Regions from separate parts of the Paenibacillus sp. JT22N1 genome, predicted to be linked through region 4. Evidence: riboswitches for the same ligand, from Rfam matches in the RefSeq annotation. Region 4 holds a riboswitch; each other region holds the start of a gene.
The links. A riboswitch is a leader RNA that binds a small molecule or an ion and turns the genes downstream of it on or off. The one in region 4 is predicted to bind cyclic di-AMP.
Positions count from the first base shown of each region.

Region 1: it holds a riboswitch for cyclic di-AMP, as region 4 does, so the genes downstream of both, AC58UU_RS34975 (C40 family peptidase) here and AC58UU_RS20565 (stalk domain-containing protein) in region 4, are expected to answer to the same signal.
Region 2: it holds a riboswitch for cyclic di-AMP, as region 4 does, so the genes downstream of both, AC58UU_RS36080 (resuscitation-promoting factor) here and AC58UU_RS20565 (stalk domain-containing protein) in region 4, are expected to answer to the same signal.
Region 3: it holds a riboswitch for cyclic di-AMP, as region 4 does, so the genes downstream of both, AC58UU_RS21640 (CAP domain-containing protein) here and AC58UU_RS20565 (stalk domain-containing protein) in region 4, are expected to answer to the same signal.

Region 1 is NZ_JCAUAW010000029.1:25,302-33,338, forward strand. It holds gene AC58UU_RS34965 (M1 family metallopeptidase) at 1-1,178, shown strand, start outside; gene AC58UU_RS34970 (hypothetical protein) at 1,294-2,112, shown strand; cyclic di-AMP (ydaO/yuaA leader) riboswitch at 2,279-2,417, shown strand; gene AC58UU_RS34975 (C40 family peptidase) at 2,421-2,897, shown strand; guanidine-I (ykkC/yxkD leader) riboswitch at 3,059-3,161, shown strand; gene sugE (quaternary ammonium compound efflux SMR transporter SugE) at 3,252-3,572, shown strand; gene AC58UU_RS34985 (hypothetical protein) at 3,666-3,899, shown strand; gene AC58UU_RS34990 (hypothetical protein) at 4,031-4,216, shown strand; gene AC58UU_RS34995 (TetR/AcrR family transcriptional regulator) at 4,276-4,920, opposite strand; gene AC58UU_RS35000 (hypothetical protein) at 4,955-5,212, opposite strand; gene AC58UU_RS35005 (methyltransferase domain-containing protein) at 5,304-6,197, opposite strand; gene AC58UU_RS35010 (hypothetical protein) at 6,425-7,381, opposite strand; gene AC58UU_RS35015 (ABC transporter permease subunit) at 7,384-8,037, opposite strand, start outside.
Region 2 is NZ_JCAUAW010000032.1:44,669-52,705, reverse strand. It holds gene AC58UU_RS36095 (TatD family hydrolase) at 1-66, shown strand, start outside; gene AC58UU_RS36090 (ABC transporter permease) at 52-1,284, opposite strand; gene AC58UU_RS36085 (ABC transporter ATP-binding protein) at 1,281-2,024, opposite strand; cyclic di-AMP (ydaO/yuaA leader) riboswitch at 2,307-2,492, shown strand; gene AC58UU_RS36080 (resuscitation-promoting factor) at 2,786-3,925, shown strand; gene rnmV (ribonuclease M5) at 4,136-4,678, shown strand; gene rsmA (16S rRNA (adenine(1518)-N(6)/adenine(1519)-N(6))-dimethyltransferase RsmA) at 4,861-5,769, shown strand; gene yabG (sporulation peptidase YabG) at 5,825-6,697, shown strand; gene veg (biofilm formation stimulator Veg) at 6,994-7,269, shown strand; partial or broken gene AC58UU_RS36055 (small, acid-soluble spore protein, alpha/beta type) at 7,375-7,545, shown strand; gene ispE (4-(cytidine 5'-diphospho)-2-C-methyl-D-erythritol kinase) at 8,029-8,037, shown strand, end outside.
Region 3 is NZ_JCAUAW010000011.1:174,363-182,399, reverse strand. It holds gene AC58UU_RS21665 (GNAT family N-acetyltransferase) at 1-155, opposite strand, end outside; gene AC58UU_RS21660 (Lrp/AsnC family transcriptional regulator) at 256-693, opposite strand; gene AC58UU_RS21655 (oxidoreductase) at 845-1,852, shown strand; gene AC58UU_RS21650 (DinB family protein) at 1,920-2,402, opposite strand; gene AC58UU_RS21645 (LURP-one-related/scramblase family protein) at 2,597-3,097, opposite strand; gene AC58UU_RS21640 (CAP domain-containing protein) at 3,364-4,014, opposite strand; cyclic di-AMP (ydaO/yuaA leader) riboswitch at 4,019-4,151, opposite strand; gene AC58UU_RS21635 (DinB family protein) at 4,315-4,785, opposite strand; gene AC58UU_RS21630 (RnfABCDGE type electron transport complex subunit D) at 4,896-5,705, opposite strand; gene AC58UU_RS21625 (FAD:protein FMN transferase) at 5,695-6,588, opposite strand; gene AC58UU_RS21620 (FMN-binding protein) at 6,600-7,028, opposite strand; partial or broken gene AC58UU_RS21615 (Gfo/Idh/MocA family protein) at 7,265-7,366, opposite strand; gene AC58UU_RS21610 (DUF1427 family protein) at 7,475-7,633, opposite strand; partial or broken gene AC58UU_RS21605 (NAD-binding protein) at 7,637-7,961, opposite strand.
Region 4 is NZ_JCAUAW010000010.1:293,650-301,686, reverse strand. It holds gene AC58UU_RS20580 (GNAT family N-acetyltransferase) at 1-216, shown strand, start outside; gene AC58UU_RS20575 (DHH family phosphoesterase) at 367-1,575, shown strand; gene AC58UU_RS20570 (hypothetical protein) at 1,658-1,828, shown strand; gene AC58UU_RS20565 (stalk domain-containing protein) at 1,960-2,751, opposite strand; cyclic di-AMP (ydaO/yuaA leader) riboswitch at 2,756-2,907, opposite strand; gene AC58UU_RS20560 (LiaF transmembrane domain-containing protein) at 3,070-3,360, shown strand; gene AC58UU_RS20555 (PspA/IM30 family protein) at 3,388-4,014, shown strand; gene liaF (cell wall-active antibiotics response protein LiaF) at 4,187-4,849, shown strand; gene AC58UU_RS20545 (sensor histidine kinase) at 4,898-5,962, shown strand; gene AC58UU_RS20540 (response regulator) at 6,018-6,665, shown strand; gene lepB (signal peptidase I) at 6,692-7,240, shown strand; gene AC58UU_RS20530 (hypothetical protein) at 7,482-8,037, opposite strand, start outside.

The sequences.
Region 1 (8,037 bases), on a different contig from region 4:
CCGGTTTCCCGGTTAAGCCTGCTGTGACCGACAACGGGATGAAGACGTACCAATTTTATGCGGATGATGTGCATGATTTCGCTTGGTCGGCATCGCCTCATTTCGTTTATGTGGAAGAACCCTACTCGACCGCACAAATACCTGGGGTCAAGATCAAGCTCTATCTCGATCCCAATCATCAGGACTTGAAGGACCGTTATATGTACGCTGCCAAAAAGGCACTTTCCCGCTACAGCCAATGGTACGGATCGTATCCTTATTCGACCCTTTCGATTGTCGTACCTCCCCCAGGAGGCAACGGTGTGGGCGGTATGGAATATCCGACTTTGGTAACGGCGTGGGATGCTAGTGACAAGAAACCAGATCTAGAACTAGAACGTGTCGTAGTTCATGAGATTGGACACCAATTCTTCTATGGACTCGTAGCTAGCAATGAATTCGAAGAAGCTTGGCTGGATGAGGGCTTTACCTCCTATGCAGAGGATAAAGTCATGGAAGCAGAGTACGGGGTGTCCCCTAATTTACCTGTCGAATCAAGCTTTATTACATCTCCACATACCCTCCAGCAGAACTCGTGGGCCTATAAGGGACATGATCAATACGCAGAGAATGTGTACACACGAGGTAAGCTGGTGCTTAAAGCCATTGAGAAGCAGGTTGGCAGCAAAACAATGGACCGCATTATGCGCACTTATTTCCAACGTTGGGAATTTAAACACCCTTCTACGAAGGACTTTCAGAACGTTGTTGAAGAAGTGACCAAAACGAAGTGGGATGATTTCTTTAATCAATACGTATACGGCGCCATGATGATGGATTACGCCGTGGAGAGCATTCGCGTCAAATCCGTGGGCAGCAAAGGGGCAGAGTCCTACGAAAGTGCCGTTCTCATCTCCAAACGAGGCGGCAATTCGCCAGAGGTGCCGATCCAGTTCCATTTCTCTGACGGCACAGTGCTTGATAAAACATGGGATGGTAAAGAAAGCAGTATCGAATTCAAACTAACCCACAAGACTCCTGTAGACTGGGTTCGAATTGATCCTAATTACTCGCTCGTGCTGGAAAATAAACATATTAATAATTTTATGCAAACGCAAGTGGATGCCAAGTGGAAAATCCGTTGGAATCTCGGTCTCATTCAATTCCTGCAAGCCATATTCGGCTGGGTCGCCTGGTAAGCGGCTAAAGCAACACCCAGGTACATGCTTACGAAGTAAGTTTTCCTACTGAAAACTCTTAGATTATGCTTTCGATGCCAGTTTTGCTAAAGCAAAACTCTTAGGAGGGACAACTGTGGCAACTTATATCAAGTCTGGCTTCAGGGCGGCTTTACGGCAACCTTTCGCCACGATCGTCTTGTTCCTGTATCAGATGGGCTGGGGCATCCTGCTGTATAAGCTTGTGCAGGGTGTTCTCGTCCCTCTCATGCACCGCTATCCAGGTGGCGAGCAGCCGAAGCAAGCGCTGCAGTTATTTCTAGCTGAAGGACAGTTCCAACTGGTCAAAACCGATCTTAGCCATTCCTACCTTTGGTGGCTGGCTGCTTTACTTGTTATTCGCATGCTGCTCACCCCAATGTTGAATAGCGGCGTCTACTACTCGCTGACCCATTCCCAGCAAAATGCCGGCTATCGCTTTTTCCGAGGCATCAAGGAGCTCATGCTCCCATTCCTAATCGCGTATGTCGTTCGAATCTCGCTTTCCTTACTGCCGCTCATATGGCTGTTTCCTAAAGCGCAAAAACAATTCGCACATACCACATCGTATGAGCAAGCAGCCCTCCAATTGCTGCCATGGCTTCTCGGCTTGCTCGTCTATGGCTTTCTCTTACATCTTCTTTTTATGTACGTACAGTTCGCGATTGCTGCCAAACTTGGCATTTTGTCCACCGTTATCACTTTCGTTCGCAGTTTGTTTCCTATTATCGGGCTTGCGCTTATCCTCCTGTTCGCCTCGGGACTATTGGCAGGGGTCACAGTCACAGCAACTTACATATGGGCAGGTCTGGTAGCGCTAATCATTTATCAGATCTTCCCGCTTTTCCACATTTTTATCCAAATGTGGGCCATAACTTCCCAATATCAGCTTCTATCTGCCAAAATGGACAGTTAATCACCTATAAATAAGCTGAAATTAGCACATTTTCTCCCCCCCTTTGCAAAAAGGGGCTTTTTTTTGTCTATTTCCCTAACAAACTTGCATATTTTAATTAGAAGACTCATAGAAAGGAGGATTTTAAAAGTTTATGACGAATTAAAAGGTCTAGCATCAAAAAACCAAATATTTCATGCCGAATTCTCCATTTTTTGGAGAAACGGGGGAACCACACCGGGTGAATTGATCTTGCCAGACAGGGATCATAGGGAACCTTCAACCGAACCCTCCAGCTAACCTCGTAGGCACCGGAAGGAGACAAGCAGTTGAAAAAGATTGTTGCTCTTGTTTTTAGCCTTGTTTTGTTTTTGAGTATCGGTTTAGGAAGCGTGTCAGCGGCACAATCCACTTTGGATGAAACAGTTGACGGATTGCTCGGAATTCCGTACAGAACGGCGGGAACGACCACAAAGGGCTTTGATTGCTCTGGTTTCACCTCCTACGTTTTCGACAAATTCGGCATTGATCTTCCTCATAGCTCATCATCTCAAAATAAAGAAGGTTACTGGGTTGACAAAAAAGATCTTCGCAAAGGCGATCTAGTGTTCTTTGACACAAGTGGCGGTAATGGTATTTCTCACGTAGGTATCTATCTTGGAGACGGTGAATTCATTCACTCTGCATCCAATGAAGGTATAGTGAAAAACAAACTTAGCCAATCTTATTACGCGAAGCGGTATGTATCAGCCAGACGAGTTCTGTGGGATGATATCTACAATCAACTAACTGCTGAATCCAAGTAAACTCTGCAAGACTCATGAATAAAGCCCGGAAAAGCCCTGCTCGAAAGAACAGCTGCTTTCAGGGCTTTTATTCTTTTCTGAGGGTTCATTCAAAATGAAATTATTCCTACATCCCAATTCTTCTAACTTGACATCGCATGTTAGCCGTTCTATAATAACGGCATATTGTTTTCTAGGGTTCCGTGGCGTTCATCGCCAGACTGGTCCGAGGGGAAACACGCAGCGAATACGCTGTGGTCACGGAGGGGAAAAAGCCCGGGAGTCATGTCGCTTTAGCGATATAACTTCCAGGCTATTTCCTTTTTTTTTGCGGCAAAATAGTACGTATAACAAATTCAAGAGGAGTGATTCATCATGGCATGGTTATATCTCGTCATTGCAGGTGTATTTGAGGTAGCATGGGCGATCTCATTGAAATTTTCTAATGGTTTTACACGGTTAGTTCCTTCCATCGTCACGATTGCAGGGATGATTGTCAGTTTCTATTTTCTAGCGGTAGCAACGAAAACTCTCCCCATCGGCACAGCATACGCGGCTTGGACTGGAATTGGTGCTGTCGGTGCGATTATAATCGGCACCCTTTTTCTAGATGAACCCATTAGTTTAACAAGGATCTTGTTCATGATTCTGATCCTAGTTGGCGTTCTCGGCCTTAAATTTACTTCTGGGCATTAGAGATTTTGTATAAATCGTTCCCTATCTATGCAAATTAATCCTTACAAGGATGGAGGAGCGTTATGATAAGAATGTTTAGGAGGGAAATTTAACGTGAATACACCTGATGATATCAATCGAAAACAGAATCGTGAAGACGGATTGCTCGTAGAGGGGCTAGAAGTTGACTCCGATGTTAACGAGGATCGCAACCGAGAGCAGCAATTGGACGATTCGTTTCAATATTGGTACCGTAACGTTGGTTACTGGGTGCAGCAAAAGGAAGATATAACACAGGTGCCGAAAGAGAATGTCTTCGATGCCGCCGCTGGGATGGATGCCGAGTAATCACTATAGCCAATACCCTCACCAAAGCTGAATGACTCTAAAATCGAATTTTAGAGTTATGCGTACCAGTTGTGAGAAAGCATAGTTAATCAAACGACAGTCTCTCTAGAATATCATTGGAGGAATGAACGATGTCTGACAATACGAATAACGTTGATGTTAACAAAACGAGTATCTTTAAAAACGGGGTTCAATCCGCAACGAATTATGTACAAAACGCCATTGAAAACGTAACTGGATCCACACAAGACGCAACTCAAAACTTAGTGAATAACGTAATGAAAAGACGACAAAATGAAAGTGAAAATAATAAATAATAATAGGGAATAAAGCTTAGTCAGAAGCAGCCGAAGGGCTTTGACTAAGCTTTTTTTGTTTATTTTAAATCGTGAGTAATTGCTACCAATAGACTATCTATATTATCCATATATGCTTCTAGCAATGTCTGAGATTCCAACATATGAATATGAACCTGAAATGGAATCCCATAGAAAAGCGCTACCAACTGGCTCGAAAAGAGCAATATCTTAGATTCCGACAAGTTCTCTATTTGCGATAGATAGACATGAAATAAGGCTTCTAAAGGAAGAATTTGAATATGAATTCCTTCTATAGAGTTTTGCGAGATAATATAGCGCTCATATTCACTGAGTTCCTTTTTCGTTGGTTCAGCTTTTAATTTAGAATAGTATTGAATGATGGCAATCAGAATTTTCTTAGCATGAGGTATCTCTGCTGCAGTTCTAAAAACTTGACGTATGCCATCTATCCCGAAATAGGTTCCCTTATCTATCTCAACGCTTCTTTGATAACACCATTGCAGTACAAAATAGTCGAGAACTTCCTCTTTGGAAGTAAAGTACCTAAAAAAAGTTACCTTCGAAATACTTACCCGATTACATACATCTTCAATATGGATTTCATCAAAATGATGACTTTCAAGCGAAAGTAAAAACTCATCTAGAATACTTAACATCGTCTGATATTTTTTTCGTTCTCTTAAAGGAAGATTATTATCCATTTGACCACCTTACTTAGAGTTTGGAAACCCGCCTTCAATTTTCCTTTTTCGTTAAATATAATTTCCGCCCCGTTTCCCCAATTGTCTCTAGGAACGATGTAACGTATTGCGGCGAATAACCCGTAGTCATTAAGTCAAACATTTTCATGCCATTGGCCTTATTCTGAATAGCTGGAATGGTCACAAACAACATAGTAAAATACACGATTTGTGAGGCAACAAACCATGCTAATGCTTGAATCCAAGTTGATGTTGCCATAAACCACTTACTTATTTTCGAAAAAATGCTCATTGTTAACTCCCTCCAAATATGTTACTCATTTAACAAATGTAACTTGAGTAACATATTTGGTCAAGGGATATTTTACCTATCATTCTCTATTTCAAGCAACTGTGTAGCTGACATACCAGAAGCTACTTCCAACAAATATTCGCAAATGCTGAGATAAAGGCTTAAAAATATCGTTCAGTTCCTCATATGAGTAGTAGTTTTTGATAATTTCATGCATCGATCCGTCAGCCAGCTCGCGTCTTTTGTAGGTATCCTCGCTATGTTCATTCGTTATCAGCTCTCCGCCTCTTCCGGGTACGTAAACATTATCGGCGATAAAGACACGGGCACCTGTGCCTAGACGTTGGTGGAAACTCTGGAGAAATGACTCGATCCGATTCTTCGGAATATGCGAAAACCAGAAGTTGGCAAGACCAAAGTCGAAGGCACCCGTCACTTCGGAGAGCTGGTACGCATCCCCCTGAACAAATGCTGTATTTGAAGCTGGCCAAGGCTTGGACTTAGCAATTTGCAGCACTTCAGGACGAATATCAACACCAACTATGTGCTTAGCCGTACTCGCAGCAATTTCGGTCCAATACCCGGTCCCACAGGCTACCTCAAGAACGTTGCGACCTTCCACCTGCTTCTTCACCATTTCGCTCAAGAGTCCAAGCTCTTGTTGGAACTCAGCGTCCTCTCGGTGATAAATCCGTTCATACTCTTCCGCTCGGGCACCGTAGTATTCTTGCATTTTCACTTTTTCTTCGTTTAAAAGCTGATGCTTATCCTTCACTTCGTGGAGAATTCGTTGTCTGGCTGCCAATAAATCAGCGAAAATAGCACCACCCTGTGCGGAGTAGTTGGCTAGCAGGCCATGCGTGGCCATCACAATTAACTGTGTCATCGACAGACCCGTTTCGTCGGCCATTTGCTCCAGATCCGACTTTACTTTCTCCGGTAAGTAAACAGAGAGCCTTTTGGTTTTATCATTTTTTTCATCCACGCTAGGTATCCCCCTCATGATTTTCATCATTTTAACATATATTATGTGTTATAGTAACATTTAATTTACGTTTTTATGTCGAGTGAAAATTGGGGCTATTTATTAGAACTCTATCAGCAGCTGGCGTAGCTGCTAGATTGGACATCCAACTCAGCTCATTACGATAATTCACACGGAAAAGGCCGGAGCCCATCCTTAGGATGGAACCCCGACCTTTTTCTTTTGCTTTACATCAATTGACGTTCACTGCCGTAGCGGCGTTTGAGCTGATTCAAGAAAAACTGCAGCGCCAGGAAGAGTCCTGCGAAGCTGGTACCTGCACTCAGAATAATCCATGGATGCAGTCGAATGTACCTTGAGCCATAGGCGATTAGCGATAACCATTCACCCGATGTTGTGATGGCGATGGAATAGCCAGCATCGCTATCACCAATTGTCTCAATGCCGCCAAGCACAATGTTAAATACAGCCAACTGCCCTAACAAGAAGAGCACCTGCATGAATTCGCTGAGGAAGATAAACAACATCTCATTTCTCATACAAGGAACCAAATGTCGCATCGTTCGGTGGAACACAGAACCGCCCATTAAACGAGATGCTTCAATAAATAGTCGTTCATTATAATAACGTGTCCGATCTGCCACCTGATGGGCTAATGGGAATATCCCAATGAATGTGACTAGGCTAACAAAAGTAACTGTGAACAGCAGCTGGTAATGCGGATCCGCCCTCAGCCCCTGATCGAGCCGCAGTCCAAAGTACATGCCTGCTAAAGGCGGGAACAAGAATACAAATGCAGGCATAGAGGAAACGACCCACTGCATGGAGCGAAGAATGCCCCATCCTTTGCCCGTGGTCCCGCTCCAGAATCCCCATGGGAGGGCCAAAACAAAGCGAAATACGGTTAACGCTAGCGCCGTACCCAGTGTATATTTCAACCCATTCAACAATAAGCTCAGCACATCAAAGCCCCTATGATCGGTGCCCAACAAGAAGGTGCTATTGGGCGAGTATGGCGGAATGCTATATCTCGTTTTACCGTCTTCTTGATATTGGATCATATTAATCTTGTCATCAGGTGTAATCCCATGGGGCATCAGCCATGTACCGAATATCATCACAAGCAGGATGAGCACGATGATTGCAATCGAACAGTAGTAAGCAGTTGATGAGCGTTTCATCATCGTCAACCCACCTCCCCTGTCCGAACAATAAACTTCTTGCGCAGCAGTGCGTAGAATACATGAAAAGCCATAGCGACTAGCGCAAGTGCCATACAGATAGCCGATATGGAGGAGACATTCTGTAAGGCTGGGGAGACGATAAAGCCACCCAAACCGGAGATTCCGCAGATAGCTTCCGCAACAGCCATACTGGCCAGTGCCAGTGTGGTCGCTTTGGGTAAGATCGCCAGCAAATCAGCCATTACATTCCGCATAACATGAGAGATGAGCACCTCTCTGCGGGTTAACCCTTTTGCTAGAGCGGTAACGACATAATCCTGTCCAAGTTCGCGTGCGATCGCGATGCGTAGGGTGCCGTAGATGGTGACCGAGGGAATCAGCGCGATCGTGAGAAACGGGATGAGAAACGGCGTCTTATCGCCGACTTGAACAATAAGCAACACAAAGTGCCCCAAATATTTCGTCGCATAAATCGCCCCCAATTGTATAAGAACGATTAAGAAAAAATCAGGCAATCCAACAAGCAAGCCATGCGTACCATCCATCAAGGCACCTAATCGGCGGAACATGGATGCTATCATCGCAAATAGCACACTAAGCACAATCGCCAGCAGTAAACCAGGAATGAAATAAGTGCATGTGCGAAGAAGCATGTT
Region 2 (8,037 bases), on a different contig from region 4:
ATGACTTTGGAAGAAATTGCGGAAATAACAACAAACAATGCAATTCGGTTGTTAGGTCTCAAGTAGAACATTTTTCTCGAACTTACGGCGAAGCACAATACCGCAGCTGAAAGAAATGAAGATGAGACTGATAAGTGGAACGAGCAGATAGATTGGTGAAGAGCGAATCATAAGAGGGATCGTTAAAATACATAGCTCTAGCAGTAAGGCTAACCAAATTATAAAGGCCAATGAACCGGCTTTCGTATTCTGATTGAGTGGATACATCTCTAGCCAGAACGTATAGCGATGAGCGCGCTCTAGCGACGATAACTGAACAAGAGAGATCACAAGGGCGATCAGGAAGATCAACGTCCTTGCAGTACCGCTGCTTGAAACGGCTATAGCTAGTACACCTAACAAGGTGATACGCAGTATGATCGCGAACAGCTCCGTACGCAGCAATGTCTTCATATACAGGTACAAATAGGCAGCATCTTGTCTAAAAGGAATGAACCGTGTCAGCCCGCTGATCCAACTTCGGCGGGCTATTCGCGTTCCCATTTGAGGCACATCGACGAACCAGCTGAAAAAGGCATAAAGCCTAGCTTGCTGCTGATTTTCCTTGATGATCAAGTAGTCCCAACCGATGAAGTATTTAGATACGAAATGAACGGCTGCTAACCATACGAAAATGAGAAGCAGCGCAGCGCAACTTGCCCATAAAATACTAGTTAGAAATTGCAGCGAAATGAGAGCGGTTGTTGCCATCCAGCGAAAGCTAACCGAAGCTAATCTGGTGCGCTCATGAGCAAAGCGACTTTCCTGCCAGCTCGCTAGTAAATTAGCTATCTTTAATAGAAGAAGTAATGCAAGCATCAGTAAGAAATGCTGCTCTGAAGCGCCAAGACAGTGATGGTAAAGCGGCCATAAAATAACCCAGGCGATAAATGTCCCGAAAGCTTGCAGTGTCAAACTGTACATGAATCCACTTCGAAAATAAGCACTCATTTGATGTTCGATACGTAACAAAAACATGCGGTCTGCTTTCCTTACCAATGTACGAATGGGGCTTGAAGATAGAAGCGGAACGAGCAGCAAAAGCACGATCCACAGATAGGGATAATCTGTCGGAAGACGCTGTAGTATTTTTGCATAATAATAGGAAGAAACGATGACAAGAAACAACACGAGACCGATGAAATTACTACGCGCTGCATATTGCCAATAGCCCATGGATTCCTTCATATAATGCTCGAATCTTTGCTGCCATAAGGTACGGGTGTTGATGTCCATATTTCTCATAACGAATCCCCTTGTACGAGCTTATAGAAAATGTCGTCTAGTGACGCTCCCGGGAGTTCGGTTTGCCCGCGTAATTCGACTAAATCACCCTGAGCAACCATACGACCTCGATGAAGGACAACGTAGTTATCGCAATATTTTTCAATTGTAGACAAAATATGCGATGAGATGAGGAATGATGCTCCTTTATGTTTCATTTTGACCATTAATTCGAGTAAGGAACGGATCGCTAAAGGGTCGAGGCCGAGAAAGGGTTCATCAATAATATATAACGAGGGTTCGATCAGAAATGCGTTCATAATCATGACTTTCTGTTTCATGCCTTTGGATAAATGACTGGCGAAGCTGTTCAGCTTGTCCTGCATTTGAAACTGCTCCAAAAGGGAGCTAGATCGAGCCAAATAATCGTCCTTCGACAATCCGTAGGCCATAGCGGTTAACTCAAGGTGTTCGCGGATCGTAAGCTCTTCGTAGAGCTCAGGACTTTCGGGTACATAAGCGTAGGTTGCGCGATAGGACAAAGGATTCTCAGCTAAAGTTAGTCCGTTGATTCGAATCGATCCTTTTTGCGGTTGAAGAAGACCGAGAATATTTTTGATTGTCGTACTTTTACCCGCACCATTAAGTCCGATCAGACCCATCATTTCACCTTGACGAATAGAAAAGGTTAGGTCATGAAGAACAGGTTTTTTTGGTAAATATCCCCCGTATAAAGAGTCAACTTGTAGAATGGAGCCCATCTCATTGCCTCCCTGATTAGCAAATTATTGGTATTTATGAATCACTTTCCTATACGATCATTATAAACAAATTTGTAATTTAAGCCTAGTTTAGGGATGAAAAGTTGAAAAGAGTTAGTATACGTACGTTAAAGTGAGATATAAGTAGAAATAGGGCTGTTTAATTGTTCATTTAAGCAAATTTTAGTCGATTTAGCCCTTTTTAGTAGGTGTCAATCCCTTTACAGGTTAAGATTAACAGCGTAATATACTTTTCATAATAACTTAATAACCAATTTGCCATTTTTCCATTCGCTGAGTTCCATTTATGGGAACGGGGGAACCACTGTAAGCTGAAGAAGAATACTTCTTGAGTGAACAGAGTGAGTAACAGGGGTGAATCTTGGAGTATACTTTGTATGCTCTTAGTAGGGCGACTCTCACGTCCGAATCCGTCAGCTAACCTCGTAAGCGTAAGAGAGGTAACGATTGTCGTGCGTGCTATTTGTGTATTTTACTATACAAACTAAGCCAGCGAGAAGAGTCCTCTTCTTGCTGGCTTTTTGTCTTCATAAAGGGCTATACACATTTCGGACGACTAAAGATTGCCCGGAATTCATATGAATGTTGAATAGGCAAACTGGTGTGGGACGACCAGAAGGCAGCGGTATAGCACCGTACTGCTGATGGCGAACACGTTAAGTTAAACTAAAAAACCTTAGTCGCGTCAAATCTAATCATGCTGTAACCTGGCGGCGAGGCTTTGAAGGAGGACCGAAGAAGTGGGCAGTATCTCTATTAGCGAGACCCATGTAAAACGATCATCCAGCATGTCCTTCGCATTGCGATGGAAGCATGAAAACTTGCGTTTGATTTTAAGTCTAGCCATAATTTCAATCGCAATGACTTTCATGTTTTTGGTGTTGTTGTACGGTACGGCTACCAAGAGCGTATCCGTGGTTGTGAATGGACAAGAAACCGTTGTGCATACGAAGCAATGGGTCCTGCAACGCCTACTGGATGAACAAGCCATAAAGATTGGTGAACACGATGAAATTTCTACTGCGCCAACGACAACAATCAAGGGTGGAGACAAAATTGTCATCGAACATGCCTCACCGATTCAATTGACTGCTGATGGAAAGACCACCACTGTTTACACAACTGCAAGAACGGTAGAAAGTGCATTGCAACGTTTAAATATTGCACTTGGGGAGCACGATCGTTTAACTCCCGAACCGACAGCCGCTCTGGGCTCGGGCGATGAAATCAAAATCGTTCGTGTGAAAAAAGAGACGGAGGAAGTAACTGAGCCGATTGCGTTCGATACGGAAAAGAAAAGCGACGCATCGCTACTCAAAGGCAAAGAGCAAGTCGTCCAAGAAGGTAAAGAGGGCGTACTCTTGAAGAAGAAAGAAAAGACTTTCGAAGATGGTGTTTTAGTCGCGGAAGCAGTTGTGGGTGAAGAAGTACAAACAGAAAGTATTAATAAAGTCGTGTCCGTGGGCACGAAAAATCCTGTTGTTGTTCTCTCGGCTTCATCACCTGGTGTGGATGAGGTTTCGAAGAATGGTGTAACATTTGGGTACAAACAAATCCTGAAGAATGTGAAGTTGACTGCTTATTCGGCAGACGTGGCATCTACAGGTAAGTCCGAAGGAACTCCTGGTTTTGGTAAAACCTATACAGGGACTACCGTGTCGGAAGGCAGAACGATAGCGGTTGATCCCAAAGTTATCCCACTCGGATGGTGGGTTTACATTGAGGGCATTGGCTTCCGCCGTGCTGAAGATATTGGCAGCGGTGTGAAAGGTCAAATGATTGATGTATACTTTGAAGATCATGGTTATGCCAATAAATTCGGAACGAAGCAAGGGTACACCGTGTATGTGGTAGGACCGAAAAAGCCGTCTGAAAATTAACGTGTAAACGTCTGTTTCAGCGGGAAGAATGTCATATATACGTTGCCAGGTAACAACCTGGGCGAAAGAAGAGGGGACCCCTCTTCTTTTTCTGCGTTGAATATGGAAGTATAAGTTCTATATTTTAGCTCCGCATCAACATTGACAAACGCGCTCGTCCCTGTAGGACGACGGAGTCGTTTATCCTTGGTACTTGGAAGGGAACCGCTTATGATAAAAGAAGTGATTGTCGTCGAAGGTAAAGACGATACAACTGCTATTCGCCGAGCGGTAGAGGCGGATACGATTGAAACAGGTGGCTCTGCGATCGGACAAGCCGTGCTAAAGCGTATTGCGCTTGCACAGCAGCGCAGAGGCGTTATTATATTCACGGATCCGGATCACGCAGGTGAACGGATTCGGAAGATTGTAGCAGCCAAGGTGCCTGGCTGCAAGCATGCCTTCATTACGCAGGAGCAGGCTGAGTACAAGGGTGATATTGGCGTCGAGAATGCGACGCCTGAGACGATCCGTCAGGCTCTTCAGAGCCTTCGCACGGAATATGATGGTGCGGTTTCACAACTGACCATGGAGGATCTCATGGCCGCAGGGTTGATTGTTCATGCTGAGGCGGCTTCTCGCCGGCTGATAGTGGGTAAAGCGTTAGGAATTGGCTATTGCAATGGCAAGCAGTTTTATAAGCGCTGTGCGATGTTTCAAATCTCGCGTGAGGAATTTGAGGCGGCTTTGGAGCATTTGGAAGCTGATAAGTAGAATGGCCATTTTTCTCTAAAGACGGCATTTGAGCAGCAATTGTTGCACTTCCTGCAATATTATCCAACTGAATATATGTATTCATTTAGCGAGCTCTCATGAGCTTACATGACTTTGCATGTAGAAATAAATTGCAATGAAGAATGTGAAATCCAGAACCTATAGATAATGAGGTCTATATCATGAATATACCCAACAATGAAGTGATTGTAACAGCAGATGACGTAGCAACACCGAGTAAAACGAAACAAATTATTAAGAGAAATGGTTTGGTGCTCAAAAAGAGCTTGGGTCAAAACTTTCTAATTGACCAAAATATCCTGAGCAAGATTGTCATGGCAGCTGAGCTAGGGCCGAACAAGGCTGCGCTTGAGATCGGCCCCGGCATTGGGGCGCTCACGCAGCAGCTGGCCAAGCTCGCTGGCCGCGTCTTGGCCGTCGAGATCGATCAGCGTCTGCTGCCCATCCTGGACGAGACGCTAGAGCCTTATCCCCATGCTACCGTTGTCCATGGGGACATCTTGAAGACCGACCTGCCGGAATTGTTCCGGCAGCACTTTGAGGGCATGGACGGCGTCAGTGTCGTCGCCAACCTGCCCTACTACATCACGACGCCGATCATCATGAAGCTTCTCGAAGAGAAGCTTCCCTTGGAGAATATCGTCGTGATGATTCAAAAAGAGGTGGCCGACCGCATGGCGGCTCGCCCGGGCACTAAAGATTACGGCAGCCTCAGCATTGCCGTGCAGTTCCACTGCGAGCCGGAGCTTGTCACGATCGTGCCGCGCACCGTCTTCGTGCCGCAGCCGAACGTCGACTCCGCCGTGATCCGGCTGCGTGTGCGCAAAACCCCGCCGGTCGAGGTGGCGGACGTGGACTTCTTCTTCGCCGTCGTCCAAGCGTCCTTCGTCCAGCGGCGCAAGACCCTTTACAACAACCTAGCTGCGCGGTTCTTCACCAAAGAAAACAAGCCTGAGCTGGAAGCTCTGCTGCTCGGCATTAACATAGAGCCTTCGCGTCGCGGCGAAACGCTCAGTATGGAAGAGTTCGCGCGCTTGTCGTCGGCTCTTCGCGCGCACGGCTGCAAATAACCCGCACCAAATGCCTAGTCCCGCCATAGGATACCCCTAGGAGGGGATTTGTGCGATGAGGCAAGGAGACTTTGTTACCCGTAAATCCTATGGCGGAGACGTCATGTTTAAGATTGAGCGCATAGAGCAGCTGAAGGCTATCCTGCGAGGTGTAGATTATAGGCTGCTCGCGGATGCGCCGTTAGTTGATTTAACCATTTCAAATCCGACAGATGTCATGGATCATCCCCGATCGAGTTCCCCCGAATTTCGGGAATCGCTTCGGCGTCTGGCGGTATCCCAGGTGCAGCTGCAGGAGAAGAACCAACTCTTAATAAACCATAAACAAAATACCAATAAAACCTACTTCGAAGTGCCTGGTAAGGTGCTGCACTTAGATGGTGATCCTACTTACTTACGTAAAAGTATGCAGATCTATGGGGAATTGCGTGTGCCTGCCGAGGGATTTTATATTCCTGAAGCGCAAATGGCAGATGCTCTTCACAGGCTGCTTCCACAAATTAAGCCGGACATTGTTGTCGTTACCGGTCATGACGGAATACTTAAACAACGTAAAGGTAGAGGTCCAAGCAGCCTGGCCAGCTATAAAAATTCACAGAACTTCGTCAATGCTGTTCAGATCGCTAGGCAGTATGAACGAAACCGGGACTCCATGATTATTGTGGCTGGTGCCTGTCAGTCTCATTTTGAGGCCCTACTGAGGGCTGGAGCTAATTTTGCGAGTTCTCCTGCTCGTATCCTCATTCACGCCTTAGATCCGCTTTGTATCGCGGCTAAACTGTCGTATACTTCCGTGAAGGATACCATATCCATGCTTGATATCGTTGACTTGACGGTGACAGGTTTGGATGGGTTAGGTGGGGTAGAGACAAGAGGGAGCTATCGCATGGGGGTTCCAGGTATTCAATATACGGAAGATCATGTTTAAATATTCCTATGGTACATGTAAAAGCAACATGATCCGACAAAACATACGGTATGCAGTAGTAACACTTACCTGTCATTCGACTCATTGGAGGAGGCTGACTGGGTAAGTGTTCTTTTTTTAGTGGAAAAGTGTGAATAATTTGCGAACTTTGGAGACAACCTGTAAGAGGGGGATTTCGAAAATTCAGCAAAAATGCCGTTGACAACAGGAATGTGGTGCTGATATAATATTTGACCGCGTTTGACATGCCTGTCTGAATGGGTTATAATTAACTAGGAAAGAGGTGGTAGTTGACAATGGCAAAAAATGCGCTGTTGGAGATCAAACGCAGTTTGGAGCCCCACGTTGGGCAGAAGATCATGTTAAGAGCGAATGGTGGCCGTCGAAAGACTGTCGAGCGTTCTGGTGTTTTAGAAGAAACCTACCCTTCTGTGTTTATTGTGAAATTAGATCAAGAATCCCACGCCTTTAAACGAGTGTCGTACAGCTACGCCGATATCCTTACCGAATCCGTTGAAGTTACCGTATGTAATGACGATGGACAGGTTCGTATCACCTACATCCAACATTAGCTTAATGCATTCCTATATGAGCAGACCCTGAGGGTCTGTTTTTGCATTAGAATGGACCTCATCAGGTTGGGCATACTATAGCAAAACTCTAAGGAGGTTCCAATTATGAGTCGCAGAAGAGGAATCATGTCCGAAAGCTTTAAATATGAATTAGCTAAAGATCTAGGGTTTTATGATGTGGTGCAGCGTGAGGGCTGGGAGGGCATCCGAACGAAGGATGCAGGGAACATGGTGAAGCGGGCGATCCAAATTGCTCAGGAACAGCTGGTGAAACAGTATAACCCTTCGGCTTCTACATTCAACCAGACGCAATCTACGTACAGTCAGCAAAGTAACATTCAACCTAACTATAATCAGCCTAACTTCAATCAAACTAACTACAGTCAACCTAACTACAGTCAAGCTACTTCCAATCCGTCTAGCTACACTCCATCGAATTATAATCAGTCTGTCTATCAATCTGTATCTTCCCAACAACCCTATTCACAGCCTCAATCAAACTTTAGTCAGAACGTATACAGTGGAACGCAGCAAATGCAATCTTCATATACAGCTGCTGCCGACACGCCGAATACGTCCAATGTAAATACCTATAGATCTTCTAATCCAATACAACCGTAAATCAAAATAATTGCAGGAACGCAGCAAGTAACGCAAGCGGAACTGCGTCCCTTCTACAGCTAAAGCGAATGCTTTAGCTTTTTTTTTGCGCTTTTGTTATAATATTTTAACGGCAAACGAGCAAAAGAAGGTGATCTGATGAAGATT
Region 3 (8,037 bases), on a different contig from region 4:
CAACCACTCCAGAAGGTGATTTCTGGTTTTTTCAATTTATCAATATTTAGGGCATGTGTACTTTCTGGCGGAGATAGAGCTGCCATATTCTGAAGATGTTCCCCGATTAATGCAACCACTTTAGATCCCGTTAAATCATCTATTTTAATATCCATTAAAATCACTCCTCTAATTAACTCTTCTTTCCATTAGTTTAATTAATGTTTGGACAACTTTCAATACTCGGCAAGGTGATGAAACCTCGGGGGAAGCCCTTTATTCGCCATTGTCAGCGATCAAACGCTTATTTTCAATCGCCGCCGAAAGTACGATAAGCGTTGAAGAGAAACCGTGTGGGCTGCACGAATCGAGAAAAACGGTAAACGATTCCATCGATGCGGTAATTATTTTCATCATAAAATTATACTCCCCGCTAATGCGATACAATTCGATGACGTCCGGGGATTGCGAGCAGAATTCCTGGAAATCCAGACAATTGCTCGTCTTGAACAGCACGAACGCCGTGACGTCTTTGCCGAGCTTCTTGGGTGAGAGAACCGCCTTGTAGCCGGCGATGATCCCTTGTTCCTCAAGCTTGCGTATCCGTTCCGTAACGGCAGGCTGTGTCATAGCGATCGTCCGGCCAATTTCGGCAACCGGCATTCGTGCGTTTTCATGCAGCAATGATAGTATTTTACTATCGATTCCGTCCAAAGTGATTCCTCCTTCATTTTATATGCTCAGATCGTATTTTTAACTTTAATATGAAGGACAGCGGTTATTATTAACATGTTTTATGTATGTAAATTATAACTCTAACTTTATACAATGTCATTATAAGATAATTTGAAGGAGTGGATAACAAATGATCACGACAAAATCACTTACCCTCGACACCTCTCTCACCATTGGCAGCGTCGAGCTTCGTAACCGGTTAATCATGGCGCCTATGCAGCAATACAAAGGTTCGCCGGAAGGTTATGCGACAGAGCATCATGTTCAGCATTACGCTAGAAGGGCGAATGCAGTCGGATTAATTATCGTGGAGTCGACGGCTGTGTCCAATAACGGCAGACTGGTACCTAACGACATTGGCATTTATTCGGATCGACACACCGACGCGCTAAAAAGAGTAACTGATGCCGTTCACACCCAACATACACCGATATTCGTTCAATTGTCTCATGGGGGAAGAAAGTCGGATCCGGAAGTAACGAAGCGGCTCATTGCGCCTAGTGCGATTCCTTATGACGACTCGTACGGAAAGCCTGCGGAATTGTCTGTCTCCGAGATTGAGTCCCTCATTGAGGATTACCGATTGGCTGCCCGACGCAGCATCGAGGCGGGTTTTGATGGAATTGAGGTACATGCAGCTCACGGATTTTTGATTCACCAGTTCTTGTCGCCGATTTCCAATCTCCGCAACGACGCGTATGGTGGATCGCCTCTAGGCAGGGCGAAATTTTTGCAAGACACACTTGCCGCAATCCGCTCCGAAACCGGCCGTAATTATCCGGTTATCGTGCGGATCTCCTCGACAGATTACGTCGATGGCGGCCTAAATCCACAGGATCTTGCGCTGATGCTCAAACCACTCGCCGCGGACAATCTTCTTGACGCGATTGACGTATCATCTGGCGGCCTGCTGCCCATCCAGCCAACGGATACACATCCAGGCTACCAACTGCCTGACGCAGCCGTCATTAAGCAGCATTTAGACGTTCCAGTCATCGCCGTCGGCAAAATCTATACCCGCAGCTTTGCGGACCGCATCATCGGGGACGGGCTAGCGGATGCCGTAGCAATAGGGCGACCGCTGCTGGAGGACCCCGATTTCGCGCTGAAAATGATTGGCCGAATGGACTTTTTTTAACAAGCCCATTTAATAGAAAAGAGGAGCTGCTGAGAAGCAAGCTCCTTTACTAACGTTGCATGCTATCTCAATCAAGAATACTCATAATTTGCTTTTTGTGGTGATCATCGTGCTCAGTAAATTCTTGAATTATGTATACCAGTGAATATGGCGTACCTGTTCTAGGACAATTTGACACACCGTTTGCTGATACTTCTAACAGTAATTCCTCTGATTTCATGCTCTTTAATATATCGATCAGTTTCATTCTGTCGCTTGAGAATTCTTGAAGAAGTTGATCTTTCGAAATACCCGAATTTGCGTATTGATATGCTTTACTGTTGAATGAGTTGAAATCGGGAAACTCCATTCCTTTGCCCTCCCTGATGGAAGGAATGACAACATTCATTAAATGAAGATCCCAATTTCTAAGATGTGCGATGATTCCGGCTATCGATGCTTTTCCTACTGTAATTGGGCTGTGCCAATCTTTATCACTTAGTTGATGCAAAATATTTGTCCATTTACAAAACTGTTCGTATTCACTAATTGTGCTGCTGCGTAAATCCATGAGATCACCTCTTAGTCATAATGGATAGATCATAGCACACATCTACGAACTAGAACACACATTCGCACTATTGCTCACCTGTTAATGGAAACATTCATTTACCATTACATAAAAAATGATCAGACAGCCATGGCCATCTGCTCATTTTAGTATTCAACTATAGTTCTCAGATGAACATCTATTTTGGTCTTCACTCAATAGATTGCGTTTGCCCCAGAGTTCTGCCTTTTCTGAATCGCGTGCATTCCCATGATCACCGCGACAAGTTCGTAAGTATCCAAATTTTCGCATTGATTCTTCAGAAGAAAAGCGCCTGAAGAAAACCATCCGTTTACTTGTTCGAAACGGGCAACAAGCGCGCCGGATTCATCAGATATCTCATATTCTTTTGAAAATACTGGGGATATAATCTCGTAGTTACCCCGCCCTTTGGTTTCATATGTGAATTTTTTGGTGAAAAACGCAATTCTGCTTCTCAACACACCTAATTGTCCACCATCTGCACCCGTAACCTCCCATTTGCTTGAGAAGATCGGAAAACTTCCTTTGCACAACAGTTGGCCATTCTGCCCATACACCTCGATCGCAGATCCAAAAGAGCTTTTCAAATCAAGATGACCGACGGTTTCTTCCTGTTCACCTAGAATCTCAGTAACACCGGTATTAAAAAAATTATCCCGAAAATATAGATTCATTCACTCGCCTCCCTTTGATATTTATACGATGCAGAGGATGTAGAGTTACACATATTCCCAGTTATTTTCCAAATATCGTTCGGTCATTCCCTTTTGTGATCAATTGACTTCAATATGTTCGAGATGATTGTTCCCCATCCAAGACTGAGGATAGCATAGTGTTTTATTAGCAAAATAAAGCGCAGTTGCACGCCTTGCAACAAAAAAACCAGCAACAAAAAGTTGCTGGTTTTTCTTGAAATATTCTGCAGACATACGTTAGTGCGTTAATTGCTAATGAATTCCTGTACCCATTCGCCGTTAAAATAGGCAACACCAATTTGGGTGAAGTTGGGGCTAAGAATGTTTTGACGATGACCCGTGCTGTTCATCCAAGCTTCCATGACAGCTTCAGGCGTTTGTTGACCTTTTGCAATGTTTTCACCTGCGTATGAATAGCGAATGCCGTATGTGCTCATCATATCAAAAGGCGACCCATAAGTCGGCGAGGTATGATCGAAATAACCATTGTTGTACATATCCTTCGCTTTGTCCAAAGCCATGGCGGTAAGTGCGCTATTGCTGGTTAATGGACGCAATCCAGCCTTTGATCGTTCTTGGTTAACTAAGTTAACGACTTGGTTAGCAAAAGTTGTTTGAGATGGCGCAGTCGTAACTGGCGTTTTAGTACCAGCATTTGTGTTCGTGCTGCCAGGAATGTTGAGGCTCATACCAGACCAAATCACGTTCGGATTGGCAACTTGAGGGTTTGCCTTAATAAGCGAAGATAGGCTTATGCCATACTTCTGGGATATTAACCACATTGTATCATTACCTGATACCGTATGGGTTGCTGGTGCGGCCATTGCCGCACTCGAACCTACGAGAACGCTCAAACCTATTGCGCCGGTAACCACAAGCTTTTTGTAACGTTTCAAAATAAACCTCTCCTTTTGCGGCCTGCGAGGTTAGCTGTCGGATTCGGATCAAAGAGTAATCACCCGGCCGCTGACGCGGCTTCACCCCAAATAATGGGTCCCCCGTGCTTCACATGAAGCTTCGGCCTTCTGAGTTATTTGATCCATATGGATCTCACAAATTGTAACATGTGAAATCATAGAGAACATGACTCAAAATTTTCCAGAAATATTTTGCAAGCGGTATCAGCCGTCACTTCTTGACCAAAATATTAACTAAGAAAATATCTCAATTCCTTGAAATTCCGTTGAAAACCACATTCAATCCCAAATTCGTGGCCGATCGATTCCAGCCGTTCGCATATAATCTAGCAGTTGCCCGGTGTGAACGGATTCGTGGTATGCGATCCTCATTAACATATCTCCTAAAGTTCGAACATACCCTACGTCACTTCGATTAATTTTAATATTTGACAAATCCTCAGGGGTGAACGTTTTAACGGTATTCAAGAATTGTTCTCTGTACACTTGTGCGAATATCAGTTCATCTTCCACCGAAGAAAATTCCCGATTGTCAAAAGGAGAATCGTATGAAGATAGACTTCCTCTGTTCAGTATTGCAAGATGATAATAATGCTCGCCGTCCAATATGTGCCGGATCATTTCTTTAATGTTTAAGGCTTGTGCATCAGGCCTCCAATCCAGCATAGTTAGAGGAATAACGTTCCAAACTTTAATACTTCTACGTCGGACTTCTTCCAAGTTCAATATAACAAGATCTGTTCCGTTAATGATTAACACTCCTTTAAACTTCTCAATAATTCATGCCTAGTTGTTTTATAATTGTCTGTATTTCCTTACGAACAAATATACAGTACATTTGTTCGTATGTAAATAATCCCTCATTTAATTAGTCTGCCAGGCTTTATGATAGTGGCGTTCCTAAGCTTCGGTACAAGTAAGTGGTATAAGTTCCCGATAAGCAATCCTATAAATAAGTACATCAAACCTCCAAAAATGCCATAAATAACTGCACCCACGATCGCACTAAGGAAGCCAAAAATAACTTGATCCTTATATTTAGCTGGTGAAGTAGGCGGATCTGTTAGCATAAAAAGAGCAAAGAAAAGAGAAGCATTGATAAAAGGTGATCGAAGTGCGTCAGTGGCGTCTCCGACATCAATAATCCCCATAATAAATAATAAGATGAAATACGTTCCTAGAAATGAAAAAACTTGTGGGAATTTGTTCACCCGGTTCGTCACAATGTATCCGCCAATTAATAGAAACACGACTGTCCATGTGGGAAGATCCCCGAATGCGCCCCACCAGCTTTGTCCTGTTCGAAAGAATAGGATGGACAGAAGCAGTCCGAAAGCCGCTGGATTGAAGATTGGTTTTTTCTTATGAACAAGTAAATGTTTGGACAAAATAGCGATAATGGAAGTTGCAGCAACAATATACCATGAGGAAGTTGTGCTTAAGATTAAAGCAATGATTAACCCTGTTATCACTGCACCATCCGGCATCATTCGCTTCTTTTTGGCAATGCGGGAACAAAGGATATCCACGGCTGTAGAAATTCCGACGGCAATAATGCCATTATAAATGCCCGTGAAATCTAATGACCATATGGCGGCAATTATTAGAAAGGCAACCATGGAAACTACGACATATCCCTTTGGTGTTTTAATCCATTGGTTAGCTGTCATTATAATTACCCCCTACACTATAAATTTGTAAATCGGATGTAATCAAGATTCCCTTGAGATCAAGTTGTTCTATTAACGTTCTCCCGCGGTCCAACCCCAATAAAAAGAAGGCCGTCGAAAAGGCGTCCGCCATCATAGCGTAAGGGGCGAAGACGCTGCAGCTGACCAATTCGCCCGGTGATTGTTTAGTTCTGGGGTCGATGATATGATGCATACCAACTTTTAATGCACACTTGCGCTCGTAACTTCCAGAGGTACAGACCGACTCATTCGATATTTCAACTGTGTGTATGATTTGTTCTTTATACTCGGGGTGCTGAATGCCAATTCTCCACTTGCTGCCGCTTTCGTCTACTCCCCCAGCATAGAGATCACCTCCGGCATTGACAACAAATCCTTCAAATTCTTTCAACTCATGAGCAGCCAAGTCGATGGCGAATCCCTTAGCCGCGGCACCTAAATCAATCACCAGCGGCTTCCGCAAATACAACGTACGATCCTGTTCATTTAAGATGATATCCCGATAGGTAGCGGAACCCGAAGAGGAACTTTGGATGGTCTCCCCAGTTAAATAATGCTGATTGAATCCCAGTTCTTCCATTGCTTTTCCCACCGTAGGATCAAATATGCCATTCGTCCATTTCGCCACCTCCAAAGCAAACTTCAAAGGCTCAAATAAAAACGGACTAATCCGAACTGGAGTTTTTATTACTCGGCATGCCTCCATCAATTCACTGTCCAGGCTGAAACGACTGCAGGCTTGTTCGACTTTCCGAAATGCCTCGAAAGCCCGATCAATGGCTGCTTCTGTCAGGTCCTTTGATTTCCGAGAAACGACCTGTATATCTACAACAGTATCCATAAATAATTTCGTTTTTTTCATGATTTTGCCCATTATGAGTTTCTCGCCTGAGAGAGCGCATCTTGTACGGCATCTTTAAATGCTTGTGTACTGTAAGTTGCACCCGAAACATTCCGTACTTGCGCACTTTGTTTTTGTACCACTTCTTTAGGCAGCCCTACAACGTCATCAATTGTATAATGCATGGCAAAATGACTGATTTCAACATCTGTAATTTTATCGCTTTTTATGGTGACTGCCACCTGAATTGATCCTCGTCGATTACTTCCTGTACCCATATAGGTACCCTCTTTATAAAGTTTATTTGTTTGACTGCTTTTAGTCTGTGTAACTTGGGCTTGTTGTGGTGGTGGTGGTTGCTGTATCGTTGCCTGAGTTTCCGTTGCGAAATATCCTGCGGCATAAATAGCTCCAATGGCTGTTGAGCACAGAGCGACCCACTTTTTGTTCATTTTTGCCATGTGAATCCCTCCCAAATAATGCTTCATCGATAATTTCATTATATGGAGAGATCATTAAAATTTTCTTAAGCGTAGCTGAATGTATTCGGAATCTATTGTTTGCTTGGAAAACTAAATAAACTCCCATCCCTAAAGAGGGCCGAGAGTAAAATCTCCGTGCTTCCACCCAAGTTCATCCATGCATAGCGCAGTGCTCTCATTAATAAGCCTACATCTGACATGGGGATTCACTGTTTAGCAATTCCTACTATTTCCGCTCCGGCTTCGATGGCTGAAGGGAAAATGTTCGTTGATGCATGAAAACCGGCACCTATAAAACAAAGTCTGGATTTGTTCACTTTTATCGCTTCCTTTTATCCTAAGTTTATCTTTGCAGCACTAATAAGATAGAAAAAGAAGGATGAAACCGTAAAAACTCTTCCTCCTTTTTCATTTTGTCCTGCTTCCTATTTCAGAAACAATTCCAGTAACTTGCCGCCTGCATAAATACCTACAATTCCTAGAATACCCGACAGTACTGGCGGTGCGGGCAAAGGCAGCTTCAACAGCTTGAATAAAATACCAATAATTAAACCTGCTCCTAATGACAACAGAAGCTCCTTCATATTTTAGACACCTCGATTGTTAGACTGCATCCTTAAATTCGATGGCTTAATGTCTGGGCTTAGCCTTTCGATCGAAATGGCATCCGTTGATAACGCATCCAATTCAATTTCCCTTGAAAAGTGACCCGCATTTGCCAGAATCGTTCCATCCTTCATTTTAGCCAGATACTCCTCTGAATCCATCCAGTGCTGTCTCCAGGCCAGCGATTGGATGGTTGTCGACCACAATAACTTGGCCTCCCAAATTACGTAAATATCGAGCTACACCTCGGCCGCACGTTCCATATCCGATAATAACAAACCGTCGGGTAGGTACTATCAAATTCATCGTACGCATAAAACCTTCGACAATCGTCTGTCCTACACCGTGCTTGTTCTCAATAATTTGCTTCAAAGGGCTGTCA
Region 4 (8,037 bases):
AAGGCGGCCATCGTAGCGAAGTTATCTGAAGATGAAATACCTGCAGAGGAGCAGCTACTTAGCTGTAACATACAGACGTTGACAGCTTTATTCATGGGTTATCAGAAAGCAGGATTCATGGCCCGAATCGAGCGTCTTCAAGGGACTAATGAACTTATTAGCCGGTTGGAAGATGCCATTCCGCGGCGGACAACATATTTGGCAGATTTCTTTTAAAAGATAAAAAAAGACGGTACCTTTGGGAAAACCATAGGGCCGTCTTCAGTTACGAAATCATTTCGGCGAAGTTTCTCTGTCCATTAATACCGAATAAAGTGACTTGATCAAGGGGACCCTAATGGAAATCATTAACAGGAGGGTGTTTCCTTGTATCATTTGTATACTCATAATGATCTGGATGGAGTAGGCTGCGGTATAATAGCTCGATTAGCATTTGGTGAAAAGGTAGAAATTCGATATAACTCTGTCGGAGGGTTGAATCTACAAGTAAAACGCTTTTTGGAAAAACCAAGAAAAAAGAGCTATTTGTTTATTACGGACTTATCCGTGGATGAAACGAATGAACAAGGACTTAACGAGTTTGTGAAATCGGGCGGAAAAGTAAAACTGATTGATCATCATAAAACCTCGCTTCATTTAAACAAATATTCGTGGGGAATGGTTCAGATCGCGTATGAAAATGGAAAACTCGCTTCTGCAACTTCTCTATTTTATGAGTATCTGATCCAGAACGGATTGTTGAAGCCAATGAAGGGATTAGATGAATTCGTCGAATTGGTCCGTCAGTATGATACATGGGAATGGGAACAGAATGAATACATCAAGGCTAAGCGATTAAACGATCTCTTTTATCTAATTTCCATCGAAGAATTTGAGGAAAAAATGGTGGCTCGCATTCAGCAAAGCGAGCACTTTGCATTCGATCCCTTTGAAGAAAAAATTTTGGATATGGAAGAAGAAAAAATCGAACGCTATGTACGAAGAAAAAAGAGAGAAATCATCCACTCCCGAATAGATGATCATCATGTAGGGATCGTTCATGCGGAATCCTATCATTCTGAACTTGGAAACGATCTAGGCAAAGAAAATCCTCATCTGGATTACATCGCAATCATGAATATGGGCGGTAAAAAGATAAGCTTTCGAACGATTCACGATCACATCGACGTCTCGGAAATTGCGGGTCTTTATGGAGGAGGAGGCCATGCGAAAGCTTCCGGTTGCTCTATGACAGAAGAAGCCTATCTATGGTATGTAGCGAAGCCATTTCCGATGGAGCCCATTCGCGCTGATGCGAATAAAAATACATTTAACACGAAAAATTCTGTTTATGGATCACTTTATGAGAATAGAAATGAACAACAAGTGTTTATTTTTCCTTCTGAAGGCAGGTGGGAAGTCGATGTGGATGGGGTCGAATCCAACCAACACTTTTCTACTTTCGAAGAGGCGGAACGTTATGTCAAAAGGGATTATGCAGCTTGGTTAGTTCGGGACGAAACGTATGTTGCATTCCTAATGGAGCATATGGCGGCAAGAAAAACTAAAACCCTCGAGGGTAGTTCAGTCATATAAAGAGCAACGCCAATTCCAGATAACTGGGATAAAATGCAAGCCACCTTCTCATACTAACTATGAGACAATGGAGGTGAATGCTATGCCCAAAAATGACGCCGATCCCAAGCATGACCGCGAAGATAACAAAGCAGATAAGAAAAACAATCAGCAGAATAACGCTAATTTCATGGAAGAAGCTCAAACGCTATCGAGCAACGAGGCACCTGATTACGTCCCAAGTTTAAATGGTATCCCCAAAAATCAAGTTTAAGTAACTGCAGGCTGCTCTTCTCATCACTATATGATGGGAGAGCAGCTTTTCTGGTTTTTCCACCTTAAAATAAAAAAAGCTGATTTCTTGAGAAATAAATCTCAGAAACCAGCTTTTTTGTTTGGAGCCGTTTAATTGGATAGTTTGTACACTTTAATGGTTTGGATACCAAACTTCATCAAAGATTGCTTGGATCCTGGGATAAAGATATCAAGACGCTTGCCTTTGATTGCACCGCCTGTATCTGTTGCGTAAGCATACATGCCGCCTGCAGGTAAGCCGTTGAAATTATAACCTTCTATATAGAGCTTAGATCCTAGAGGAATCACTGTGGGATCTACAGCAACGGTTCCAATACCTAATGGATTACCCATATAATCAAAAGCTCCGTAGCCGCCATTCTCAGATGGATCTGCTGAATAGGCCGTGGATTGAAACAATTCATAATCTGGCGCATGCTTGTTGCCATCTTTACTTAGAATAGCTAATTTGCTGCTAGCATCCCACTGAACGGGAATATCGGATGCTTTGCTTAGAAAACGAAGAGGCACGTAAACGCGTCCATTTTGGAATTCCACATGTGTGTCCATCTCGACACGATTGCTATCGATTTCAGCTTCTTTTTGCCCCGATACTAAGGTGATCGAATGTTTGTTGTTATTTAGCGTGACTTTGATCTCATCGCCTTCTTTTTGCCACTTCACGTCATAACCTAGCTTTTCCGTTACGAAACGAATCGGTACTTGGGTAGCATGATTGTCATCCAGAAAAGGCTGAGCATCCGGAAATTGAACCAGTTCATCATTGACTTGAACTTTCACATCCATCTCAGCGGCATTCGCCGTAAATGGGGAAAGAAAGCCTCCTGCCAACACTGTTAAAGACACAGCAAGGCTAGTTAACCCTTTAGTAATTGTATGCAATTGGTAATCCTCCTTCATGAGCCTTCGAGGTTAGTTGACGGGTTCGGGAAGAAGGTTCTCCCTAGTCTGCTCCGATGAAGAGCAAATATTCACCCCATGTAAATCGTCCCCCGTACCGGCACTTTGTCTGTGCACCGGACTCGGCTTCAAATAGTTTAGCATTCGAGGCTCGGTGGGACAACGACCAAAATATGGATGGAGGTCGTAGTGCGTACTGGACTTAGGTCTAGGTACAAAAACAGTCGCGAGTCCGTTTTGACATATTTCCATTTCCGTTACGATAGAAGCATGAAGAATACGTGAAGGGCGGTAAGCAATATGAGTATGGATCGATCGAAAGGGTTGGCACTAGTTTTGATCACGGCAGGTTTACTTATTTGTCTGCATCAGCTGGGTGGTCATGTTCATTTAATGGGGTTTTTATTCCCGGCAGCTATGCTTGGGTTAGGTTATGTAGGCATTAAGAATGGGAAGAAAATTGGATGGTTTATCGCCGGTTCGGGCGGCTTGATATTGACCATTAAACTATCGGGCTTCATAGCGATTGCGTTCGCAGCATGTTTAGTGGTGTATGGTATTCATTTATTGAAGAAAAGAAATGAATTTTAAATCATAAGAAATTGGGGGTGTGACAACATGAGTATATTGGATCGCATTGGCAAGATGGCAGAAGCTGCATGGCAAGAAACGACCGGCAAACATGATCACCATGAACGGGGGAACAGCGTGATTGAGAAGCTGGAACAGCGCTATCAGGAGGCACTGCAGCGAACAATTGAGCTGCGAAGCCACAGTGTGAACGCGGAGGAGATGGCTCAGCTGCGCGGCGAGCAAGCCGAGTTGGCGATGCGCGCCGGCGATGAAGAGCTCGCGCGGCTAGCGCTGCAAGAGAAGCAGCGCGAGGAAGCCGCTTGCGAGCACTACCGCGCGCAGTACGCGAGCAGCCAGGACGTGTGCCTGGCGCTCGCGGATGAACTGCGCGGGCTGCGTGCAGGGCACGCAGCCGAGGGGGGGCAGCCGCCGAGCAGCGGGCTGCACGAGAAAGAGGCTCGCGACACTTGGCGCGAGCTGGAAGTGACCGGCCGCGAGCTCGGCCGGGAAGCGCTGCAGGGGCTCCGCGAAGCGGGCCGCCTGTCGCAAGAGACGCTGAAGGAAGCCGGCGGCAACCTTCAACAGGAACTGCGCGCGCTGCGCGGCAAGTTCCAGCAGGAGTGGCAGCAGCATCGCTCCAGCGATGACACCGACCCGCGCGGCAAGAAATAGCCGCGTGTTATCCCACCAGCGCCTAATAAGTAGGCGCAGATGGGCCTTTGACCTCCATGACTCATGCGGAAGCCTTGCCGCGCAAGGATTTGCATCTTGGAGGTCGTCCATTCTTATGGTATGCTAAGAATCTATATGAACTAATTAAAAGTCAGCCAGAGGAGGTGCAGCGATGGGAGAAGAAACTAAAAGCAACCGTAACCGCAATACAGCACTAGTGCTGATTGGAGCCGGTCTTTTTTTGCTTCTAGATCATACGATAGGCTTTTTCCCCATTCTTGCCATTATCCTCATCTTGCTAGGCATTCATCGGGTCCGTTCACGCAAAGAACGCAAAGGTTATGTACTGATCGGCGTAGGGGCAGTGATTTTATTCGGGGATCACATTACCATTGTGTTCTCTATTGTTTTAATTTCGCTAGGTTTGTTTTTCATACGATCTAAGCAAGTACACAAAGACGACACGTATATGCAAAAGCAGAAATTGGTGGATAGCGTCCGTTTAGGCCGTGAGCCTTGGATTTTACGCAACAGTTCCACTTGGTACATTATTGGAGAAACCTACATTGATCTTTCACTTGCGATTTTGGAGCAAAAGGAAACCACGGTCATCCTGCAAGGCGTTGTAGGAGATGTAGATATAAAAGTGCCGGAGGATATCGGTGTCGCTGTGACGGCTTCCATCTCGTTTGGGCAGATTCAAGTTGCAAATGAGCGTGAGTCAGGGGTTATGAACAAGCTGATCTGGCAGTCCCCTAACTATGAGCTTTGCGATCACCGCGTGAAACTTGTGCTTTCTTACATCGTAGGAGATATCAAGATCAAAGTATTGTGAGAATGTGCGCTTAGGCACGCGTAAAATCTCGAGGAGGTTCATCACCAATTGGATGGCTATAAACGACGATTAACGAATATGATATGGCGCAGCATGAGTGAATCGATCATCTTTAGTTTCGTTGTGTTTGGCGCGATCATTTATTTTTTGAATTCACGCAATCTAATTGTGCCATTTACGAGCTGGCAAGAGGGCGTTAAATTTACATTTATGGCGATTCTGGTTATAGGCGGCATTGGCGCTGTGTATGGCTTCTGGAATAGCAACCGAATTACTCGAAGGCTTGAGCCGATGATGGAAACGATGATTTTGCTCGAAAAAGGGACGTTTGCCCGCGGCGGCTTCCAACACGGTGAAGATGAAATCGGACGCCTGGGTGATCAGTTAGGCCGTATTATGAAGCGGTGGGAAGAGCAGGTTACTTCCCTACAGCGCTTATCGAATGATAATGCGGAGCTTGCAGAGAAAGCAAAGCTATCTGCCGTGATTGAAGAAAGACAGCGATTGGCACGAGAGCTTCATGATGCGGTGAGCCAGCAATTATTTGCGATATCGATGACGGCAACGGCAGTAGGGCGGACCTTGGATAAAGATTTCGAGAAGGCTAAACGGCAAATTCATCTCATCGAGGAGATGGCTTCTGTCGCCCAATCGGAAATGAGAGCCTTGCTTCTGCATTTAAGACCTATTCATCTGGAAGGGAAACGACTGTCCGAAGGACTTGTCGAGCTTCTGAAGGAGCTTGCGGCTAAAGTGCCCATGGCGATTACTTGGGATATGGACGAGGATATCCGCTTGAATAAGGGGATTGAGGACCATTTATTCCGTATTGTACAAGAGGCGCTTTCTAATGCTCTGCGTCATTCAAAGGCGAACAAGCTGGAAGTGAAGCTGCTGCATCGTCCTGACGGTGTTCGTCTTGCGATACGCGATGACGGGGTTGGTTTTGAATTAGATGCTAAGAAGCTTACATCGTATGGTATAGTGTCCATGAAGGAGCGGGTTAATGAAATCGGCGGCTCAGTGGATATCATAACGGCGCCTGATCGAGGTACGCGTATTGAGATTCGTGTGCCTATACTCGCTACTACTGAATATGTTCTGGAAAATTAACCTTTAACAATAGATAGCAGGGCAAAGAATAGTTTTCTAACGAGAGGAGAAGCAAATGGACGACGCGTTGATTAAGGTTTTGCTTGTCGATGACCACGAAATGGTCAGGATCGGACTTGCAGCCGTTCTAGGGACAGAGGATGGTATTGAAGTGGTCGGGGAAGCCAGCAATGGTCAGGATGGCATTCGGCTTGCACAGGAATATCGACCGGATGTCGTACTCATGGATTTGGTCATGGAAGGCATGGACGGTATCGAAACGACAAGGAAGCTGCTGCAACTTTACCCGGATTGCAAAGTCATTGTGTTGACGAGCTTCTTAGATGATGAGAAAATGTATCCAGTGATTGAAGCTGGGGCTTTCAGCTATTTACTCAAAACGTCCCGCGCCTCCGAGATCGCTCAAGCGATAAGAGCGGCGGCTAAAGGGCAGTCCATTCTGGAGTCTCAGGTTGCCTCCAAGATCATGAATCGCTTTCGTCAGCCTAAGCCGGCAGCAGAGCCGCATGAAGAGTTAACCGATCGTGAAATGGAAGTGCTTCGCTTGATTGCTAAAGGTAAATCCAATCAAGAGCTAGCGGATGATTTGTTTATCGGTGTGAAGACGGTAAAGTTTCACGTCACCAATGTTCTGGCCAAGCTAGGTGTGGAAGATCGAACACAAGCCGCCATATATGCCTTTAAGCATGGTTTGGCTGAATAGCATTTAGTCACAAGGGAGCGATACGAATGAATTTATTAAAGCAAATTTGGAGTTGGTTTGGCTCCATTGCCATTTCGTTTATTTTAGTCGTATTTCTTGGTGTTTTCGTGTTCCAATCAACGAAGGTTATGGGACATTCCATGGATCCGACACTGCATGACAGTCAACGCGTGTATGTATCAAAGCTTTCTCATACGTTTAATTATGAGCCGAAATATGAGGATATTGTCATTATCGACTCCAGAGTCGATCTTAAGAGAACATTCAAGAATGACCTGTTAGATAGCCCTTTGCTCAGTTTATTTACCAGTGGCGATGATAAACATGTCTGGATCAAACGGGTAATTGGTAAGCCAGGAGATCAATTGGAGCTCAAGGACGACAAGATGTACCGTAACGGCGTGCTTCTTGACGAGCCCTACATTAACGAGGCAATGAGAGCCAACGGAAACAAGAAATGGACGGTGCCTGCCGATCATATTTTCGTGATGGGAGATAACCGAAATAATAGTATGGATAGCAGAGTGATCGGATATATCCCTCTTGATCATGTATTAGGTAAGAAGCTATTCTAAAAAAGCGACCCTCTGGGTGAGCATGCATGTGCATGAGCTCATTCGGAGGGTCGTTTTTTTGTTCTCGATTCAAGTGTAAACCTGTGAATGTTAGCTGAAAAAATAACGCGTAATCGTTAGGCTTTTAAATAAGCGCGGAAATCGAGCTTACTCCTGCTGTAAAGGATTGGCATGATATAAAAAAATGACCTGAGCATCGCCAGGTCATCTTTTTTATATTTATACAATTTTGAATTATCAATCACATCTGAACATCAAGCAGCAGTCCATTCATCGGAACAGGCAGATAAGCTTGAAGCTGGGATCGATATTGGCCGTAGGGCTTAAGCTGTGAACGTGACATTTGGAACAACGACTCCGAAGGCAATTGCTGCAATTGTCCAATCGAATTCGAGAGTGTGGCGGCGAAGTTTGTAATGCTGCCAAGACTTTTTAATGTAGAGCTAAAATGGTTCTTAATCTGATCTTGAAGTTCGTCTTCTTGGAGTTCTAAGCTTCCGTTATCCAGCTTTGTTATCCCAATGTCTTTCAGAGAATAGGGCTTAGCGGCTTGCTCTAGCCCTATGAGAAGTGAGCGATTCAAATACTCGGGAGAATCCCGCAAACTGTCCTGAAATTCATTATATGTATCTACGAATTGACGTATAGGTTCAATGATGGATTCGCTATCGGCTTCTGACGAAAGAGGTGTAGCCTTGTAGGCAATTGCAGGAAGTCGAGACTCTACCAAGGATTGTGCCGATTGTTTAATGTTCTGTGCAGATTGAACAAATTCGGCTACGCCTTTCGCGGCAGAC